One region of the Shouchella rhizosphaerae genome, then DNA from elsewhere that is predicted to be linked to it. Evidence: riboswitches for the same ligand, from Rfam matches in the RefSeq annotation. Region 1 holds a riboswitch; each other region holds the start of a gene.
The links. A riboswitch is a leader RNA that binds a small molecule or an ion and turns the genes downstream of it on or off. The one in region 1 is predicted to bind S-adenosylmethionine.

Region 2: linked by a shared signal. The riboswitch ahead of V5G21_RS13855 (methionine ABC transporter ATP-binding protein) and the one ahead of V5G21_RS12110 (methionine ABC transporter ATP-binding protein) in region 1 are both predicted to bind S-adenosylmethionine.
Region 3: linked by a shared signal. The riboswitch ahead of V5G21_RS03465 (methionine ABC transporter ATP-binding protein) and the one ahead of V5G21_RS12110 (methionine ABC transporter ATP-binding protein) in region 1 are both predicted to bind S-adenosylmethionine.
Region 4: linked by a shared signal. The riboswitch ahead of V5G21_RS18795 (methionine biosynthesis PLP-dependent protein) and the one ahead of V5G21_RS12110 (methionine ABC transporter ATP-binding protein) in region 1 are both predicted to bind S-adenosylmethionine.

What each region holds. Positions count from the first base shown of each region.
Region 1 is NZ_CP144921.1:2,429,384-2,433,776, reverse strand. Features, by position in the region: gene V5G21_RS12120 (glycoside hydrolase family 43 protein) at 1-411, opposite strand, end outside; gene V5G21_RS12115 (AraC family transcriptional regulator) at 672-1,580, opposite strand; SAM riboswitch class I at 1,731-1,834, shown strand; gene V5G21_RS12110 (methionine ABC transporter ATP-binding protein) at 1,979-3,019, shown strand; gene V5G21_RS12105 (methionine ABC transporter permease) at 3,000-3,680, shown strand; gene V5G21_RS12100 (MetQ/NlpA family ABC transporter substrate-binding protein) at 3,718-4,393, shown strand, end outside.
Region 2 is NZ_CP144921.1:2,781,414-2,785,806, forward strand. Features, by position in the region: gene V5G21_RS13835 (ABC-F family ATP-binding cassette domain-containing protein) at 1-143, opposite strand, end outside; gene V5G21_RS13840 (redox-sensing transcriptional repressor Rex) at 311-946, shown strand; gene V5G21_RS13845 (twin-arginine translocase TatA/TatE family subunit) at 963-1,154, shown strand; gene tatC (twin-arginine translocase subunit TatC) at 1,177-1,923, shown strand; SAM riboswitch class I at 2,049-2,155, shown strand; gene V5G21_RS13855 (methionine ABC transporter ATP-binding protein) at 2,232-3,257, shown strand; gene V5G21_RS13860 (methionine ABC transporter permease) at 3,235-3,903, shown strand; gene V5G21_RS13865 (MetQ/NlpA family ABC transporter substrate-binding protein) at 3,959-4,393, shown strand, end outside.
Region 3 is NZ_CP144921.1:636,534-640,926, reverse strand. Features, by position in the region: gene V5G21_RS03480 (acyl-CoA dehydrogenase family protein) at 1-364, shown strand, start outside; gene V5G21_RS03475 (arsenate reductase family protein) at 548-910, shown strand; gene gcvH (glycine cleavage system protein GcvH) at 994-1,380, shown strand; SAM riboswitch class I at 1,823-1,928, shown strand; gene V5G21_RS03465 (methionine ABC transporter ATP-binding protein) at 1,992-3,020, shown strand; gene V5G21_RS03460 (methionine ABC transporter permease) at 3,010-3,678, shown strand; gene V5G21_RS03455 (MetQ/NlpA family ABC transporter substrate-binding protein) at 3,700-4,393, shown strand, end outside.
Region 4 is NZ_CP144921.1:3,770,710-3,775,102, forward strand. Features, by position in the region: gene V5G21_RS18775 (YpdA family putative bacillithiol disulfide reductase) at 1-216, shown strand, start outside; gene V5G21_RS18780 (asparaginase) at 222-1,181, shown strand; gene prsW (glutamic-type intramembrane protease PrsW) at 1,268-1,915, shown strand; gene V5G21_RS18790 (hypothetical protein) at 2,027-2,191, shown strand; SAM riboswitch class I at 2,325-2,424, shown strand; gene V5G21_RS18795 (methionine biosynthesis PLP-dependent protein) at 2,508-3,614, shown strand; gene V5G21_RS18800 (bifunctional homocysteine S-methyltransferase/methylenetetrahydrofolate reductase) at 3,626-4,393, shown strand, end outside.

The sequences.
Region 1 (4,393 bases):
GCGCCCGTCTTCATCATGGAATAAAGAAGGATCAAAGCCAGAGCTGTTCAAATAAATAGGCTCGCTCCATTCCCCATCAATCGTTTCACATGTCACAAGATAGTTATGGCCGTCTTTCCACGTATTGCCTTCCACTACTTTTACATCAGAGTAAACAAGCCAAAATTTCCCATTGGAGTAGCTCAAGCACGGCGCCCACACACCACCAGAATCGGGGTTGCCAATCATGTTTAATTGACTGATGCGATTAAGTGGCCGACTAATGAGGCGCCAGTTGACTAAATCGCGGGAATGGTGGATTTGTACACCAGGAAACCATTCAAACGTGGAAACGGCCATATAGTAATCATCGCCCACCCGGCAAATACTCGGGTCTGGATTAAAGCCTTTTAAAACAGGGTTTCGTATCATTTGTCCGCTCCTTATTCATTCTTGTTACCGCTTTCATTTTACCAACCAATTAGAGGGAAAAACATGTACGTTTCTGCGCATTATTTACCCATACCTGCACAAAAGGGCTTCAAACATGGGCCTGATAAAAGCCAGATTCAGAGTGAAAACGAGGGGAATTGCAGATCGAACGTTTACTCGCCAGAAAGCAAAGCTCTGATACGCTCCCTCCTAAGACGAGAGCAGACATTGTGGCATGCCTGCTCCCTCGTAAATTATTTTCAGTAAAGTGACTCATGTTTTGCGCGAAACTGGCTTGGTGCTAGGCCAGTCCATCGTTTGAATTGGCGGCTAAAATGGGAGATATCGTAATAGCCAAGTTGATCGGCAACCATTTCAATCGTCATATCTTTTTGCACCAACAGCGCTTTTGCTTTATTTAATTGTTTAAAGGACCAATACTTGCGCGGAGACATTTGGTATACTTTTTTAAACAATTGATTGCAATACGAAACACTTATGTTCATTTTTTTGGCAATTTGTTCAATATTGCTTTTTTCTAACTGTCCGCCTCCCTCCAAGTTCTGTTCAATTTGCTCCGCTATTTGATAGGCGAGTGCAACGGTCCGTTCAGAAAGACGCTTGCCTTCTAACTCTTCGAGCCCCATCACAAGCATGCCCAGCATTTCAAACATCACTGCTTGCATATTCATTTTTTCGACGAGGCCAAAGGTATCGTGCCCCAGCAATTTAGCAATCCGTTCAAGAAATGGTGCCATTTTTTTGGCGAGGCTGCCACTGGCTTTAAAAAACAATGGGTCAATATTGGTTAAATAAGGTAAAAACAGTTTGTCATCAATATTAAAATGAATGCATAAGTACGTGAAAGGCTCTGTATTTCCACCTTTGCTAGTATGAAATTCCCCTGGCCTTACGAGCACCAAGTCACCAGCATTTTGTTCATGGCGCTTCCCATTCGTTGTAAAAATTTGCTGCCCTTCTATGACCCAATTGATTTCATAAATAGCATGCTGATGTTCTGGATAGAACCATGAGCCCTTCACTGTACGAACATGGACGCCAAACAGTTCAAGTTCCGTTTTCGTATTTGGGTAAACCGATTCGCTGATTAAATATCGTTTGATTATATCTGCACTTGTCTGCCCGTTACCTTTAAAAATGAGGTTCATTGCGCTCCCCTCCATTTTCTTCCATTATAGCGACAAACTCTTTTAGGAAAAAGGCGCGTCGATTTGTTACGGTAAAGTGTAAAAATTTTCTCTTGCCAAGATAAGTTGCTTTTGCTACACTTAATTTCAACAACTTTAATTGTATACGAATTCTTATTAAGAGGAGCAGAGGGACTGGCCCAATGATGCTTCAGCAACCCCGCCATGAGCGGAAGGTGCTAATTCCAGCAGGACTACGTCCTGGGAGATAAGAGATTGAATTGAACATTCACCCCTCTTTCTTTCCAGGAAGAGGGGTTTTTCGTTTTTCTTAAAAGAAGGCCAAATCCGTTGTTGAACAAGACTTAAAAACCTAGTAAGCATAGCTGTTTACTTAATTTAAGAGGAAGTGAATTTTCGTGATTGAATTTAAACAAGTGACAAAAACATTTCATTCAGGCAACCAGACAGTCACTGCCCTCGACAACGTGAATTTACATGTCGCCCGAGGGGAAATTTATGGTGTGATTGGTTTTAGCGGCGCCGGGAAAAGTACGCTCATTCGAAGTGCCAACTTGCTTGAGCGACCGACATCTGGCGAGGTCCTCATTAATGGTGTTAATTTGGCCACATTAAAAAGCCGAGAACTGCAAAAGGCAAAACGAAATATCGGCATGATCTTTCAACATTTTAACTTGCTCCAAAGCAAGACAGTGTTCGACAACGTTGCCACGCCATTAAAATTAACAAGAACGCCAAAAGCGGACATTCGCAAAAGAGTTACCGAACTGCTGTCATTTGTCGGTTTATCTGACAAGGCAGATAACTATCCAGAACAATTGTCTGGAGGGCAAAAACAGCGGATCGGCATCGCCAGAGCGCTTGCGACGAATCCAGAAGTGTTGCTTTGCGATGAAGCCACTTCCGCTCTTGATCCAGATACGACAAGCTCGATTTTACAACTATTAAAGAAAATAAACATTGAATACAACATTACGATTTTAATGATTACACATGAAATGTCGGTCATTCGCGAGATTTGCGATAAAGTCGCCGTTATGGAAAAGGGGCGCATCATCGAGGAAGGATCGGTGTTGTCGATTTTTTCAAATCCACAACATCCGACAACGGAAAAATTCGTCCGCTCCATTATCCCGACTGGCCTGCCTGCCCGTGTCAAAGAAGCGCTGCAGCAGAAAGAGCCGAACCGGCGCATTTATGAAGTGACTGTCACAGGCGATAGCTCCCACTCAGATTTGCTGCGCTCGTTAATCCAGACATTTGGCATTGAAGTTGACATTTTGCATGCGACAATGAACGACATTCAAGGCACATCGTTTGGGCGGATTTACTTCGACTTACGGGCAGAACCAGAAATACTTGCAGAAGCATCCAATTACTTAAAATCGCATCCGCTTCAACCGAAGGAGGTGACAGGCGATGCTCGAGTGGCTGCCTGAAGCAATTCGCCCTAATATTACGAGCGAGCTATTGCTCGAATCCTTATATGAAACTGTCTATATGGTCGGCTGGTCCTTGTTGTTTTCTGGGGTGATCGGCATTTTGCTTGGTGTTACCCTTGTTGTTACTCGGCCAGGGCACATACTCGAAAACAGCTTTGTGTTCCATACGCTCAACCCAATCATTAACGTGCTCCGCTCTGTGCCTTTTATCATTTTGTTGGTGGCGCTGATTCCCTTTACCCGTTTTTTGATGGGCTCTGCGATTGGAACGACGGCCGCGATTGTGCCGCTCGTGTTTTACGCCGGCCCTTATATTGCCCGGTTAATTGAAAACTCGCTGCTTGAGGTGGAACCTGGCATTATTGAAGCCGCTGACGCAATGGGCGCATCAAAAGCGCAAATTATTTTTCGCTTCATCTTACCCGAAGCGCTGTCTTCTTTGCTTCTCAGCTTAACAACAGCGACGATCGGTCTTGTTGGCGCGACAGCGATGGCAGGAGCAATTGGCGCAGGCGGAATTGGCGACGTAGCGATCACATATGGCTACCAGCGTTTTGACAATGGCACGATGCTCATCACAGTATTGTTGTTAATTGTCATTGTCCAAGGCTTGCAATCTTTAGGAAACATTTCATCGAAACGCGTCCGTAGACGATAAAGAGACCTACAGATATGAAAGAGGAGAGAAACCATCTATGAAAAAGACAGTTACGACCGCATCGCTTTCCATTTTAGCCGCATTTGCCCTCACTGCTTGCAATGCTGGCGCAGACAGCTTAGACGAAACGACGGACTACAGCCCCGACAATCCTGTTAGCGTCAAAATTGGCGTTACTGGCACAGATACGCCGCAATGGGACTTCATTGCTGACATTGCTGCTGAAGAAGGCATTGAAATTGAAATTGTTCGTTTTAATGACTACGTCCAGCCAAACCAGGCTCTAGCCGACGGCGAAATCGACGCCAATGCATTCCAAACGATTTCCTATTTTGACCACTTTATCGAAGAACATGACCTTGACTTAACAGCGATCGGTTCTACAGTGCTTGCGCCAATGGGGCTTTATTCCACTAAGTATGATTCAGTTGACGACATTCCTGATGGTGCCGAGATTACCATTGATAAAGAAGCGACGAACCAAGCACGCAACTTAATGCTCTTGCAAGAAGCAGGCCTGCTTGAACTAGAAGATGACTTCGGCGTTACAAGCGGCGTTGACCAAATTAAAAACAATCCAAAAAACATTAAATTAACGGAAATTGTCGCTGGCAACGCTCCTCGTCTCATGGAAGACGTGGATGCAGCCCTCATCAATAATGGCATTGCCGTTGATGCCGGGCTCGTTCCACCTGAAGATGCGATTGCCTTGG
Region 2 (4,393 bases), 350 kb from region 1:
ATTTTTAAAAGCGTCGATTTGCCTGCCCCGTTTCGCCCGACTAAGCCTACTCGATCTCTCGCCTGTACTTCTAATTTCACCTGTTCGAGCACAGGTTCTGTGCCAAAAGCCTTTGATACGTTTACGCATTGTAGTACAATCATAAAAAGCAAACCTCGCGTTCATAATAAGTTCTTTAATAAGTGTACATCAATTTAGATCGAAACAACAATAAAGGTTCATAATGAGAGCTCTTTCATTTTAGCGAAAATCGTGTACAATAGAGTTGAATCATGCTGCGCCAGCAGCCAAAGCTCAGAAAGGGGCGGACATGAAATCAGAACAACTGAAGATTCCTCAGGCAACAGCAAAACGCTTGCCGCTTTATTACCGCTTTATCGAAAGCTTGCATGCTGCCGGAAAACAGCGGGTTTCTTCAACTGAATTAAGCCAGGCAGTAAAAGTAGATTCTGCAACAATCCGAAGAGATTTTTCTTACTTTGGCGCGTTAGGAAAAAAAGGGTATGGGTATAATGTCCAATATCTCCTTTCTTTTTTTAGGGAGACGTTAGACCAAGATGAGCGGACAAACGTGATTTTAGTCGGTGTAGGAAACCTTGGAACTGCATTATTGCAGTATAATTTTTCAAAAAACAACAATACCGTGATCACCCATGCTTTTGATGTCGATGAAAAAAAAATTGGTACAAAAGTCGGCGAAGTTCCTGTGTATAACTGGGACAAGCTTGAAGAAATTGGGTTGCAAAATGTTTCGATTGCGGTTCTGACTGTGCCTGCTTCCCAGGCACAAAAAAGTGCCGACCGCCTCGTTAAAGCGGGAATTGAAGGGATTTTAAACTTTACCCCAGTGCGCTTATCCGTACCAGCCCATATTCGCGTTCATCATATTGACCTTGCAGTGGAACTGCAGGCGCTTGTTTACTTTTTAAAGCATTACCCACTATAAGAAGGAGGCAACAACAATGGGAGGACTTTCTGTAGGGAGTGTCGTATTAATTGCACTAGTCGCATTGCTAATTTTCGGGCCGAAAAAGCTGCCGGAACTCGGAAAAGCAGCGGGAAGCACATTGCGTGAGTTTAAAAATGCTACCAAAGGATTAGCGGATGACGATGATGACACCAAATCAACAAACGTCCAAAAAGAAAAAGCGTAAAGGCAGAAAAGGGCGTGTCCCTATGCAAGACATGTCCATTATGGATCACGCGGAAGAGCTAAGGCGCAGGATTTTTGTGGTCCTCGCCTTTTTTATTGTCGCGCTTATTGGCGGTTTTTTCTTGGCGGTTCCCGTTATTACGTTTTTGCAGAACTCCCCCCAAGCCGCTGATATGCCGTTTAATGCTTTTCGATTGACCGACCCGCTTCGTGTCTATATGAACTTTGCTGTCATAACAGCGCTTGTGCTTATCATTCCAGTGATCTTGTACCAATTATGGGCCTTTGTTTCACCGGGATTAAAAGAAAACGAACAAAAAGCGACGCTCGCGTACATTCCAATTGCGTTCCTATTGTTTTTGGCAGGAATTGCTTTTTCCTATTTTATTTTATTGCCTTTTGTCATTTCTTTTATGGGGCAAATGGCCGACCGCCTCGAAATAAATGAGATGTATGGAATCAATGAATACTTTTCATTTTTGTTCCAACTGACCATCCCTTTTGGGCTTTTGTTTCAGCTCCCGGTAGTTGTGATGTTTTTAACGAGGCTAGGAGTGGTCACGCCAGCATTCCTGCGGAAAATCCGTAAATACGCGTATTTTGCCTTGCTTGTGATCGCTGGCATTATTACACCCCCTGAATTAACGTCGCATCTGTTTGTTACGGTGCCGATGCTTATTTTATATGAGATCAGCATTACCATTTCGGCGATTACATACCGAAAATACCATGGAACTACCGACCATAATGGCCAAGAAAGTGCTAAATGAAACAAACATACAAAACCAAAACATGTTTTTCACATTGAAAAACGTGTTTTTGGCGTTGCTGCCGATAAATGTTTTGACAATTTTGTTTAAAAAGCGTAATATACGGGTTACATCAATTAAAAAAGGACTTATCAAGAGCGACTGAGGGATTAGGCCCAATGACGTCCAGCAACCTCCCGTTACGGGGAAGGTGCCAATTCCTGCAGAATGGGATCATTCTGAAAGATAAGCCGGAAAAACGGAAACGGATTTTCGCAGCTTCTTTCATGATGATGAGAGAAGCTTTTTTATGTAGGAGTGGAGAACCGATGATTGAGGCAAGCGAGTTAACAAAAGTATACAAAACAAAGAAAAAACGTGTTATCGGCGTAGACAATGTTTCTTTTAAAGTAGGCAAAGGGGAGATTTTTGGTATCGTTGGCTACTCCGGAGCGGGCAAAAGTTCACTGCTTCGCTGTATTAATTTATTAGAGCGGCCGACGAGTGGGACGATTCGTGTTGACGGCTTGGATTTGACCAAACTAGGTACACGCGAGCTTCGGCAAGCACGTCTAAAGATCGGCATGATTTTTCAACATTTTTATTTAATTAACCAAAAAACGGTATTCGGCAATATTGCCTTTGCTTTAAAAGCTGCTGGCGTGAGAGCGGATCTAATTCCAGCCAGGGTGGAAGAACTGCTAGAGCTTGTTGGCCTTTCGAATAAACGCAATGCGTATCCAGCGCAGCTTTCTGGCGGCCAAAAGCAACGTGTTGGCATTGCCCGAGCGCTAGCCAACAAACCAAGCGTGCTGTTGTGTGATGAAGCCACATCTGCGCTTGACCCAACAACAACTAAATCGATTTTGGCGTTATTAAAAAAGTTGAACGAAGAACTAGGGTTGACAATCGTGCTCATTACCCATGAAATGGCAGTCGTTAAAGAAATATGCCATAAAATGGCGATTATGCAAGATGGCAAAATGATTGAGCAGGGAGATGTGTATGATGTGTTTGCTGCGCCAAAAGCACCGTTAACACAAGAGTTTATTGGAGATGTCGTCTCTTTTCATATTCCTGAACATACATTGAGCCAATTTTCTGGCACGATTGCTAAAGTAATCTTTAAAGGTAGCGTTGCCCAACAAGGCATTATCTCGGATACATTGCAACAGTTTTCTGTAAAAGGAAACTTTCTCCATGGAGCGATCGAATATATCGGCGGCCGCCCGCTTGGCATTTTTATTATGGAACTGAAGGGCGAGCCAACAGCGATTCAGGAAGCAATTGCTTATATTAAGCAACGTTCCGCTGAAGTGGAGGTGATCCGCGATGGACTTCGTGCATTTAGTTGAGATGTTGCCAGATATGTGGAACGCCTTTGTAGAGACGTTGTTAATGATCAGCATCTCAACAGCTGTGGCGATAATCGTTGGTTTTCCACTTGGCGTCATTTTGTTTGCGACTGACCGAGGCTTATTCTGGGAAAATCAACTTGTCCAATCAGGGTTGGGCTTTATTGTCAACATTGTTCGTTCCATTCCGTTTATCATTTTGCTTGTGGCCCTTTATCCCTTTACGAAAGCGCTCGTCGGTACAACGACAGGTCCGATCGCAGCAAGCGTGTCGTTGTCTGTTGCTGCGATTCCGTTTTTTGCCCGGATTGTGGAAAGTTCAATGCGGGAAGTAGATAAAGGGTTAATTGAAGCAGCAATCGCTTCGGGCGCGACGCCATGGATGATTATAAAAGACGTGCTCTTTTTAGAAGCGCGTGCTTCGATGGTACAAGGGCTTACTCTTACGATTATCAGCTTAATTGCTTACTCGGCAATGGCGGGTGTCATTGGCGGTGGCGGAGTTGGCGATTTGGCGATTCGCTACGGGCATTATCGCTATGACCATACAATTATGATTGCGACTGTGGTGATATTGATCATTCTCGTCCAAGTATTTCAGTTTATAGGAGATTTGACTGCAAAAGCGACAGATAAAAGAAAATAAACGTTAAGGCAAGCTTGCCTTTTGTTAAATAGATAGGAAAAGAAGGAGAGAAACGATGAAAAAGACATTATGGGTACAAAGTGCAATAAGTTTAGGCGTCATCTTCGCTCTCGGCGCATGTGGAAGTGGAAGTGAAAGTGGAAATGCTGGAGACTCAAAAGAAATTCGGTTTGGAGCTACCGCTGGCCCATACAGCGATATGATTACAAAAGCCATTATTCCTGGTTTAGAGGAGAAAGGCTACACTGTAACGGTAAATGAATATCAAGACTACATCATTCCGAACCGTGAATTGGCTGAAGGCAAAGATGACGCAAATTTATTCCAGCACCAAGTTTATCTAGATGATTTTGCCGAGAATAATGACTTAGAGTTATCTAGTTTGATTTCTGTCCCGACAGCGCCAATGGGGATTTATTCGGAGGTATATGGTTCGCTTGATGAAATTGAAGATGGTGCCGAGATCGCTATCCCTAATGACCCAACGAAT
Region 3 (4,393 bases), 1.8 Mb from region 1:
AGGTGCGCAAAAATATGGAGCGCAACTGGATCAAGAACAAGAAGTTCTTGCTGCGGTAGCGGATATTGTCAGCGATATTTATTCAATGGAGTCAGCGATTTTGCGGACGCAGAAAGCACTTGACGCGTCATCACCAGAGAAAGAGCAGCAAAAACTTCTATTAACAGAAGTGTTTACACAAGAGGCAATTAACCGGATCGAAGCAAATGCAAAAAAGGCGTTGTCTTATATGGAAGAGGGAGATACGCTGCGCACGATGCTTTCGATGTTGCGCAAGCTAACGCGTCATCAGCCTGTTAATGTCGTGGCAAAAAAACGGAAAATCGCCAAGGCGATTATTGCTGAAAAGAAATACGTCATTTAAGGTAGCAATTTTGGGGCTTTTGGCCCCAAATAAAAATACAATGCTCCTCTCGCAAGGGGTATTCTCCTCTCACTGAAGAAGCCTAATCACGGGCTTCTTCTTTCATGTGAGCCAAAAAGTTGTGTATGCGATGGTTTTCGGTAATAATAGACACGAGTCCACTGGATAGAAAGGATGCTGGAAATGGGTGTAACGGTTTATCAATATCCAAAGTGTTCTACTTGCCGTAACGCATTGAAATGGCTTGATGAACACGGTGTTTCTTATGAAGCGATCCATATTGTCGAGGCACCGCCGACAAGTACAACATTGAAGGAACTTCACCAAAAAAGCGGTTTGCCATTAAAAGCGTTTTTCAACACAAGCGGAAAAAAATACCGGGAGCTTGATTTAAAAAACAAACTCGGCGAAATGAGCGATGAAGAGCAATATCAGCTACTAGCTAGTTCAGGTATGTTGATAAAACGCCCGATTGTAACAGATGGCACAAAAGTGACACTTGGCTTTAAAGAAGATCAATTTCAAGATATGTGGTCAACTTTTTAGTGGTGTAACAAGAAGATTTCCTTTCGCTTATGAGCGATTTCCTGTATGATAAACTTCGAAAAGACCACATTGGAGGGGTTAACATGAGTAATTTACCTGAAGAGCTAAAGTATTCCGAAGAACATGAGTGGGTAAAAACGGAAGACGGCAAAGTCCGTATCGGCATCACTGATTTTGCCCAATCTGAACTAGGCGATATTGTCTTCGTCGAACTTCCTGAAGTGGGCGATGAGATTGAAGCGGACGAGCCATTTGGCAGCGTTGAGTCCGTCAAGACTGTATCTGAATTGTATGCGCCAATTAGCGGAAAAGTCGTTGAAGTGAATGAAGAACTTGATGATTCCCCAGAGCTTGTCAATGAGTCACCGTACGAAAAAGCGTGGATGATCGTGGTTGAGCCGGCTGACGCAAGTGAAGTGGACAAGCTGATGTCAGCAGGAGAATATGCGGAGATGATTAGCGAAGATTAATGCTTTAGCTCTTCTTCTGGCTGATCTTCCCTCGGATACAAATTTTCCTGGCGTGCACTCTAAAGATAGGCGTTTAAGCCAGAGGAGACTCGGGAGGAAGAAGCACGTATAGAAACGGTTGTCGCAAACGAACGGAGAAGGCTGGCCGCTTCAGGTGCCGTAGTGAATAGCTGCGGCCCTCCCATCGGCGTTGGCTTCATGGCAAGATGGACGTTTTCTATATGAGTTGCCTAGTTGGAGAGATGGAAATAATTGCTGATCGAACGCGAATCGATCGAATAGCGAAGACTTGCCTGGCAGGGGCGGGTCTTTTTTTCTGATACCGATAGGGTTTTGCTTTATTCGCGCAAGGCAGTTTAATTTATTTAAGAAAGAATTGACGCCGCCATAAAGCCATGCTATGATACGGCTACATTAGAGTTTGATAAAACAACCATATTCATTCTTATCGAGAGAGGTGGAGGGACTGGCCCAATGAAACCCGGCAACCGCAAGTTCGCTTGAAGGTGCTAAATCCTGCAAAGCATATGGGCTTTGGGAGATGAGAGGGAAGCAACAGCACCCTTTCTGTCTGTCCGGCAGAAAGGTTTTTTTATGGAGGGACATTGACAATGATTTCTCTGAAAGGAATCAGCAAAACGTTTAAAACGAAAAATGGCGCTGTCCAAGCTGTCGATAACGTCAACCTTGAAATTGAAGCTGGGCAAATTTTTGGGATCATTGGTTATAGCGGAGCTGGAAAGAGCACGCTTATTCGGTTGCTTAATTTGCTTGAGAAACCAACGGAAGGGTCCGTTAAAATAGATGGCAAGGCACTGTCGTCGCTTACGCCAAGTAAATTGCGGGCAGCTCGCCAAGAAATTGGCATGATTTTTCAGCATTTTAATTTACTTTGGTCGCGGACGGTTAGGCAAAACATTTCGTTCCCGTTGGAAGTTGCAGGAGTTCCAGCTGCGCAACGGAAGAAACGGGTCGAGGAATTGATTGAACTTGTTGGGCTTCATGGTCGAGGAGACAGCTATCCGTCTCAGTTGAGCGGCGGTCAAAAGCAACGGGTTGGAATTGCTAGGGCGCTTGCCAACAATCCGAAAGTGCTGTTATGCGATGAAGCAACTTCAGCGCTTGACCCAAAGACGACGGATTCCATTTTGGATTTGCTCCTTGACATTAATGAAAAACTGAACTTGACGATCGTGCTCATTACTCACGAAATGCACGTTATCCAAAAAATTTGCCATCAAGTGGCAGTGATGGAAAACGGCAAGATTGTCGAACAAGGGCCAGTCATTGATGTGTTCCGTAAGCCGAAAGAGCAGATGACAAAGGAGTTTGTTAAGCAGTTGGCGCAAACGGGGGAAGAAGAACAATCGCTTTGGCATCTTCTTGATGAAAAGAGCGACGGCACGATTGTCTCTTTAACGTTTGTTGGCAACCCTGCTGAAGAACAACTTGTAACGGAATTAATCCGACGTTTTCCGATCGACATTAGCATTTTGCAAGGGAACATTTCAAAATTGCAACAAGGCTCCTATGGAAAGCTGTATTTACGGCTATTAGGGGCAACGAACGAAATTGAAGCAGCGCTTGCATACATCCGCGGCAAAGAAATAGACGTGGAGGTGATTGAGCATGATCGCTAAATGGTTTCCAAATGTCGTGTGGGAAGATGTGTGGGCAGCTACGCAAGAGACGGTTTACATGACAGTCGCCTCAGCAGTTGCAACCTTTTTTATTGGCTTGCTCCTCGGCTTGTTTTTATATTTGACCGCCAAAGGCAATCCATGGCAAAACCGCTTCTTTTATAAGATCGTAGCCGCTTTTGTAAATGTATTTCGCTCGATTCCGTTTATTATTTTAATCATATTGCTTATTCCATTTACGCGGGCACTCGTTGGTTCGATTTTTGGCCCAAGTGCAGCATTGCCTGCTTTGATTATAGGCGCTGCGCCATTTTATGCCCGCATGGTTGAAATTGCTTTGCGGGAAGTGGATAAAGGCGTCGTCGAAGCTGCACAGGCAATGGGCTCAACAAACCGCCACATTATCTTTAAAGTGCTTATTCCTGAATCAATGCCAGCGCTTGTTTCTGGCATTACTGTAACGACCATTGCTTTGATCGGTTATACAGCAATGGCCGGAACAATTGGTGCTGGCGGTCTTGGCACACTTGCGTTCCAACAAGGGTTTCAGCGCACCAATCCAGATGTGATGGTTGTCGCGACTGTCGTTATTTTAGCGATTGTGTTTGTGTTCCAGTGGATTGGCGACTTTTTCACAAGTCGATTAGATAAACGCTAATAAAAAGGAGAGGACGAGAAGATGAAAGCATTTTTGAAAACATTAGGTGTCACAACAGCAGCAGTTGCACTCGTTGCTTGCGGGCAAGGCGGCAACGAGCAAGGCGGGGCAAATGGAGACGGAGGCAATGCAGACGAGCCAACGACCATTAAAATTAGCGCCTCCAATGTGCCCCATGCCGAAATTTTAGAAGAGGCAGAGCCATTGCTTAAAGAACAAGGCGTCGAGCTGGAAATCGAAATTGCCCAAGACTATGTTTTGCCAAACATTGCTTTAAACGATGGCGATGTCGATGCCAACTATTTTCAACACCGCCCTTATCTTGAAGAACAGCTTGAGCAAAATCTGGACTATGATTTTGTTGAAGCTGGGGCCATCCATTTAGAGCCAATGGGCCTTTATTCACAAGAATATGACAGCGTCGACGACCTTCCTGACGGAGCAACGGTGATGATGAGCGATTCTGTCGCTGACCACGGCCGTGTGTACTCCCTTCTTCAAGAAGCGGGTTTAATTACCCTTAAAGAGGGCGTTTCAGTTGATGCAACCGAACAAGACATAGTGGATAACCCGAAAAATCTAACGTTTGTCAATTCTGGCGTTGCTGCTGAGTTGTTGCCGCAAGCATATACGAACAATGAAGCGGACTTGATTGCGATTAATTCCAACTATGCGATCGATGCTGGCCTATCGCCAACAGAAGACTCTGTCATTC
Region 4 (4,393 bases), 1.3 Mb from region 1:
GATCACTCCTTTATTCGCAGTCTTGGTGTACATGTCGATGAAGCAACAGGACGGCCTGTATATGACGAGCAAACGATGGAAACAAATGTGGAAGGCATTTTTATCGCCGGCGTCATTGCTGCTGGAAACAATGCTAATGAAATTTTTATTGAAAATGGTCGTCTCCACGGCCCTTTGATTGCACAAGCAATTGCGCGCAGGATCGAAATGGAGTGATGAATATGCGCCATGTGATGTTGCTGACAACTGGAGGCACGATTGCAAGCACTACAAGCGAAAGCGGCAAATTGGTTGCTGGTGAACTTTCTGGAGAAGAGTTGGCAAAGCTATGTGGTTTGCCGGAAGACATCCATGTAAGCGTGCGCTCTGTATTGCAAAAGCCAAGCGTTCATATGACACTCGCCGATTGGCTGTTGTTAAAGCATGAAGTAGAGCGTGCTTTTGCAGACGAGACGATTAACGGGATTGTCGTCACACACGGCACAGATACGCTTGAAGAAACAGCTTATTTTTTAGACTTAACGAACAAAGACGAGCGTCCCATAATCGTCACAGGTTCTCAACGGGGACCAGAGCAAACAGGCAGTGATGCGTTTATGAATTTGCGTCATGCCATTTATGCTGCTTGTGAACCTGATTTAAAGCACACTGGCTGTGTCGTCGTGTTTAACGAGCGGATTTTTGCAGCCCGTTATGTCAAAAAAGAGCATGCCTCCAATTTGCAAGGGTTCAATGCCTTTGGTTTCGGCTATTTAGGGATTATAGACAACGATGTGATTTTTACGTATCAAAAGCCTGTTCGCCGGGAGTTTTATGAAATTGGCAATACGCCTCTTAAACAAATTGGCATTGCTAAAGTTTATTTAGGCATGAGCGCAGACATGCTGGAAGGGATGATTGCTGTATGCGACGGGATGGTGGTTGAAGGCGTTGGCCGCGGCCAAGTTCCTCCAAACCTAGTAGCTACGTTGGAACGAGCGGTTGCCAACAAGAAGCCAATCATTGTGACGACCGCCTCAGAAGAAGGGAAAGTATACCCAACGTATGACTACAAAGGAAGTGCCCACCAACTCGAACAAATGGGCGTTATTCTCGGCTCCGATTATGACAGCAAGAAAGCACGGATTAAAGCAATGGTCATGCTGGCAGCGAACAAGGAACTAGCAGCTGGGTTTACGTGATGGCGCTTGCTGATCGGAACAAGCCGGTTTTATACTAGAAAAAAGGAATGTTCTATTAGCGAACCAAAGAGAGTAGGCGGTCAGCCATGGTATCCCTTGTTCTAGCTGCACTGGCTCCGGCCATGGCATTGTTTTCATATGTCTATTTGCGCGATGTATACAGCAAAGCAAAAATGTTTCTCGTTCTCCGGATTTTCATTATCGGCGCACTGCTAGTCGTGCCGATTTTGGTGATCCAGTTTGCCTTTACTGAAGAAAATGTCTTTCCCCATCCAGCGGCTAAAGCGTTTTTGCTTTACGGGTTTCTGGAAGAAGGGTTAAAATGGCTCATGTTGTTTGTATTTGCCTACCAACATGGACAGCTTCAGCGCCCAGGGGACGGCATTTTGTTCGGTGTTTCCGTCTCCCTTGGCTTTGCTACAGTTGAAAATGGCTTATACATGATCGCTTATGGGTTAGAGGCAGCCATCCCACGAACTGTTTTGCCAACAACGGCACATGCTGTTTACGGGATTGTGATGGGCTATTACATTGGACAAGCGAAGTACAAAGAAGACCATAAAAAAATGTTTTTACTCCTTGGGGCGATTCTGCCAATCCTATTGCATGGCGGATATGATTTTATTTTATCAAGCTTTGGCCATTACGTCCTTTATGCGATGATTCCATTTATGGTCATTCTTTGGCTTCTCGCGATATGGAAGCTGAAAAAAGCAAGCCGTTTTACTGTTTAAAATCACTAGACCGATACGCTTGTCAAACGATCTTGTATGCGAGCGTTTGTCTACAGCCTAAAAGCCGTTTCACTGTGTAAGCGAACATTTAACACGAAGGGGGATTCAATCATGTCTACAGCCAACCGCTATCGCATCGTCATTCGCTGCCCTGTATGTGGGGAGAAATACATTTTGCGCGGCAAGCGCAATGAGCAAGGTGAATACGAGACCGGGTTTAAACAGTGCGTCTGCGGAAATGAAGATCAATTGATTGTTGAAGCAAACCCGGAATAATCGCCATCATTAGTGGCGATTTTTTTCGCGTTATAAACGATGGAGAGAGTGGCACTGAAATAATGGTTGCACTTGCGTGAAAGTTGCGGTAAAGTGGAAGAAACTTATAAATGGTGTTCAACAATTGAATAGGTTCTTATCAAGAGAAGTGGAGGGAATGGCCCAATGAAGCTTCAGCAACCAGCCAACCATGGTCAGGTGCTAAATCCAGCAGTTTATCTGCAAGATAAGAGAAGCATGCACGTAAGCAACCCCTTCTTCTAATCTTGGAGAAGGGTTTTTTGTTTGGCAATAGAACACATTGGGGGGAACTAGAATGGAAAAACGAGCTGAAACCATCTTAGCGCAAATTGGCAATCGCCGCGATGAACATACTGGCGCAGTAAACACGCCTGTTTATTTTTCAACAGCATATCGCCATCCAGGTATTGGCGAATCGACTGGGTATGATTATGCCCGTACAGGCAATCCGACAAGGGACGTGCTCGAAAAAGCGATTGCGGAATTAGAAGAAGGTGAGCGCGGATTTGCGACTAGCTCTGGCATGGCTGCTGTTCAAATTGTGCTTTCGTTGTTTGAGCAAGGCGATGGGATCATCTGTTCGAAAGATTTATATGGCGGTACGTACCGTCTGTTTGAAGGAGGCTGGACAAGGTGGGGCGTGTCCTTTACATATGTGGATCCACGGAATTTGCAAGAAGTCGAACAAGCCATTCATTCTAACGTGAAAGCCATTTTTATCGAGACGCCGACTAACCCACTTATGCAGGAAGCCTCGATTCCAGCGCTTGCTGCTCTCGCCAAAAAACACGATTTGCTGCTCATTGTCGATAACACATTTTATACGCCGCTTTTGCAGAAGCCACTAACGGAAGGAGCAGACATCGTGATCCATTCGGCGACAAAGTACTTAGGAGGCCATAACGATGTCGTTGCTGGGCTTATCGTTGCGAAAGGAGCCGATCTTTGTGAACGGCTCGCTTATTATCATAATGGTGCTGGTGGTATTTTAAGTGCATTTGATTCTTGGCTGCTTATTCGAGGAATGAAGACATTGGCATTGCGGATGGCCAAGCATGAGGAAAACGCTAAAAAAGTGGTGCATGCATTGGAGCAAACAGACGGCATTGTAGACGTGCTTTATCCTGGGAGAGGAGGAATGCTGTCGTTTCGTGTTCAAAACGAAGCTTGGGTCAATCCGTTGCTAAAACATTTGCAATTAATTTCGTTCGCGGAAAGCCTCGGTGGTGTCGAAAGTTTAATGACATATCCAGCAACACAAACGCACGCTGATATTCCCGAAGAGATCAGACTTGCAAATGGAGTGGATAATGGATTGCTCCGTTTCTCAGTCGGCATTGAAAACGGAGAAGATATTGTAGCTGATTTGCTGCAAGCAATTGCGGCCGCTAAAAAATCCTAGGAGGGAATACGATGGAACTTCGCGATAAGTTAAAAACGAGCTTAATCGTTGGAGATGGGGCTATGGGCACGCTTTTATACGAGCAAGGTTTTGATTTATGTTACGAAGAATTAAACCTTTCCCAGCCAGACGCTGTTTACCATGTGCATCGATCGTATATTGAGGCAGGTGCGAAACTGCTACAAACCAATACGTATGCAGCAAATGCCGTCAAACTTAAAAAATATGGATTAAACGAAAGTGTGGCAGACATCAATAGCGCCGCCGTCGGCATTGCGAAAAAAGCGATTGGCAACAACGAACAGCTTGCGTTAGTTGGCACAATCGGCGGGATTCGCGGGTTCCTCCATGAAGATACGGAAAACAAGGTGATTACAGCTGCTTTACTTGAACAAATAACGGCCCTCTTGGAAGCAGGCGTTGACGGGTTATTGTTTGAAACGTTTTATGATTTTGAAGAGGCAAAAGAAGCAGTAGCCCTGGCAAGGCGTCTTACAGACAAGGCGATTATTATGAACGTGTCGATGGGCGATATCGGCGTCTTAAATGGCGGCATTCCCCTAGGTGAAGCGCTCGAGCAACTGCATGAATTAGGAGCGGACGTTTTAGGAATCAATTGCCGTATGGGCCCTTATCATATGCTCCGCTCTTTGGAACAGCTTGAATTATCGTCAGCTTTTCCACTTGCTTGCTATCCAAATGCCAGTTTGCCAGGTTACCGGGACGGGCGCTTTGTTTATGCTTCCAATACCGATTACTTTTATGAAATGACAGGGGCG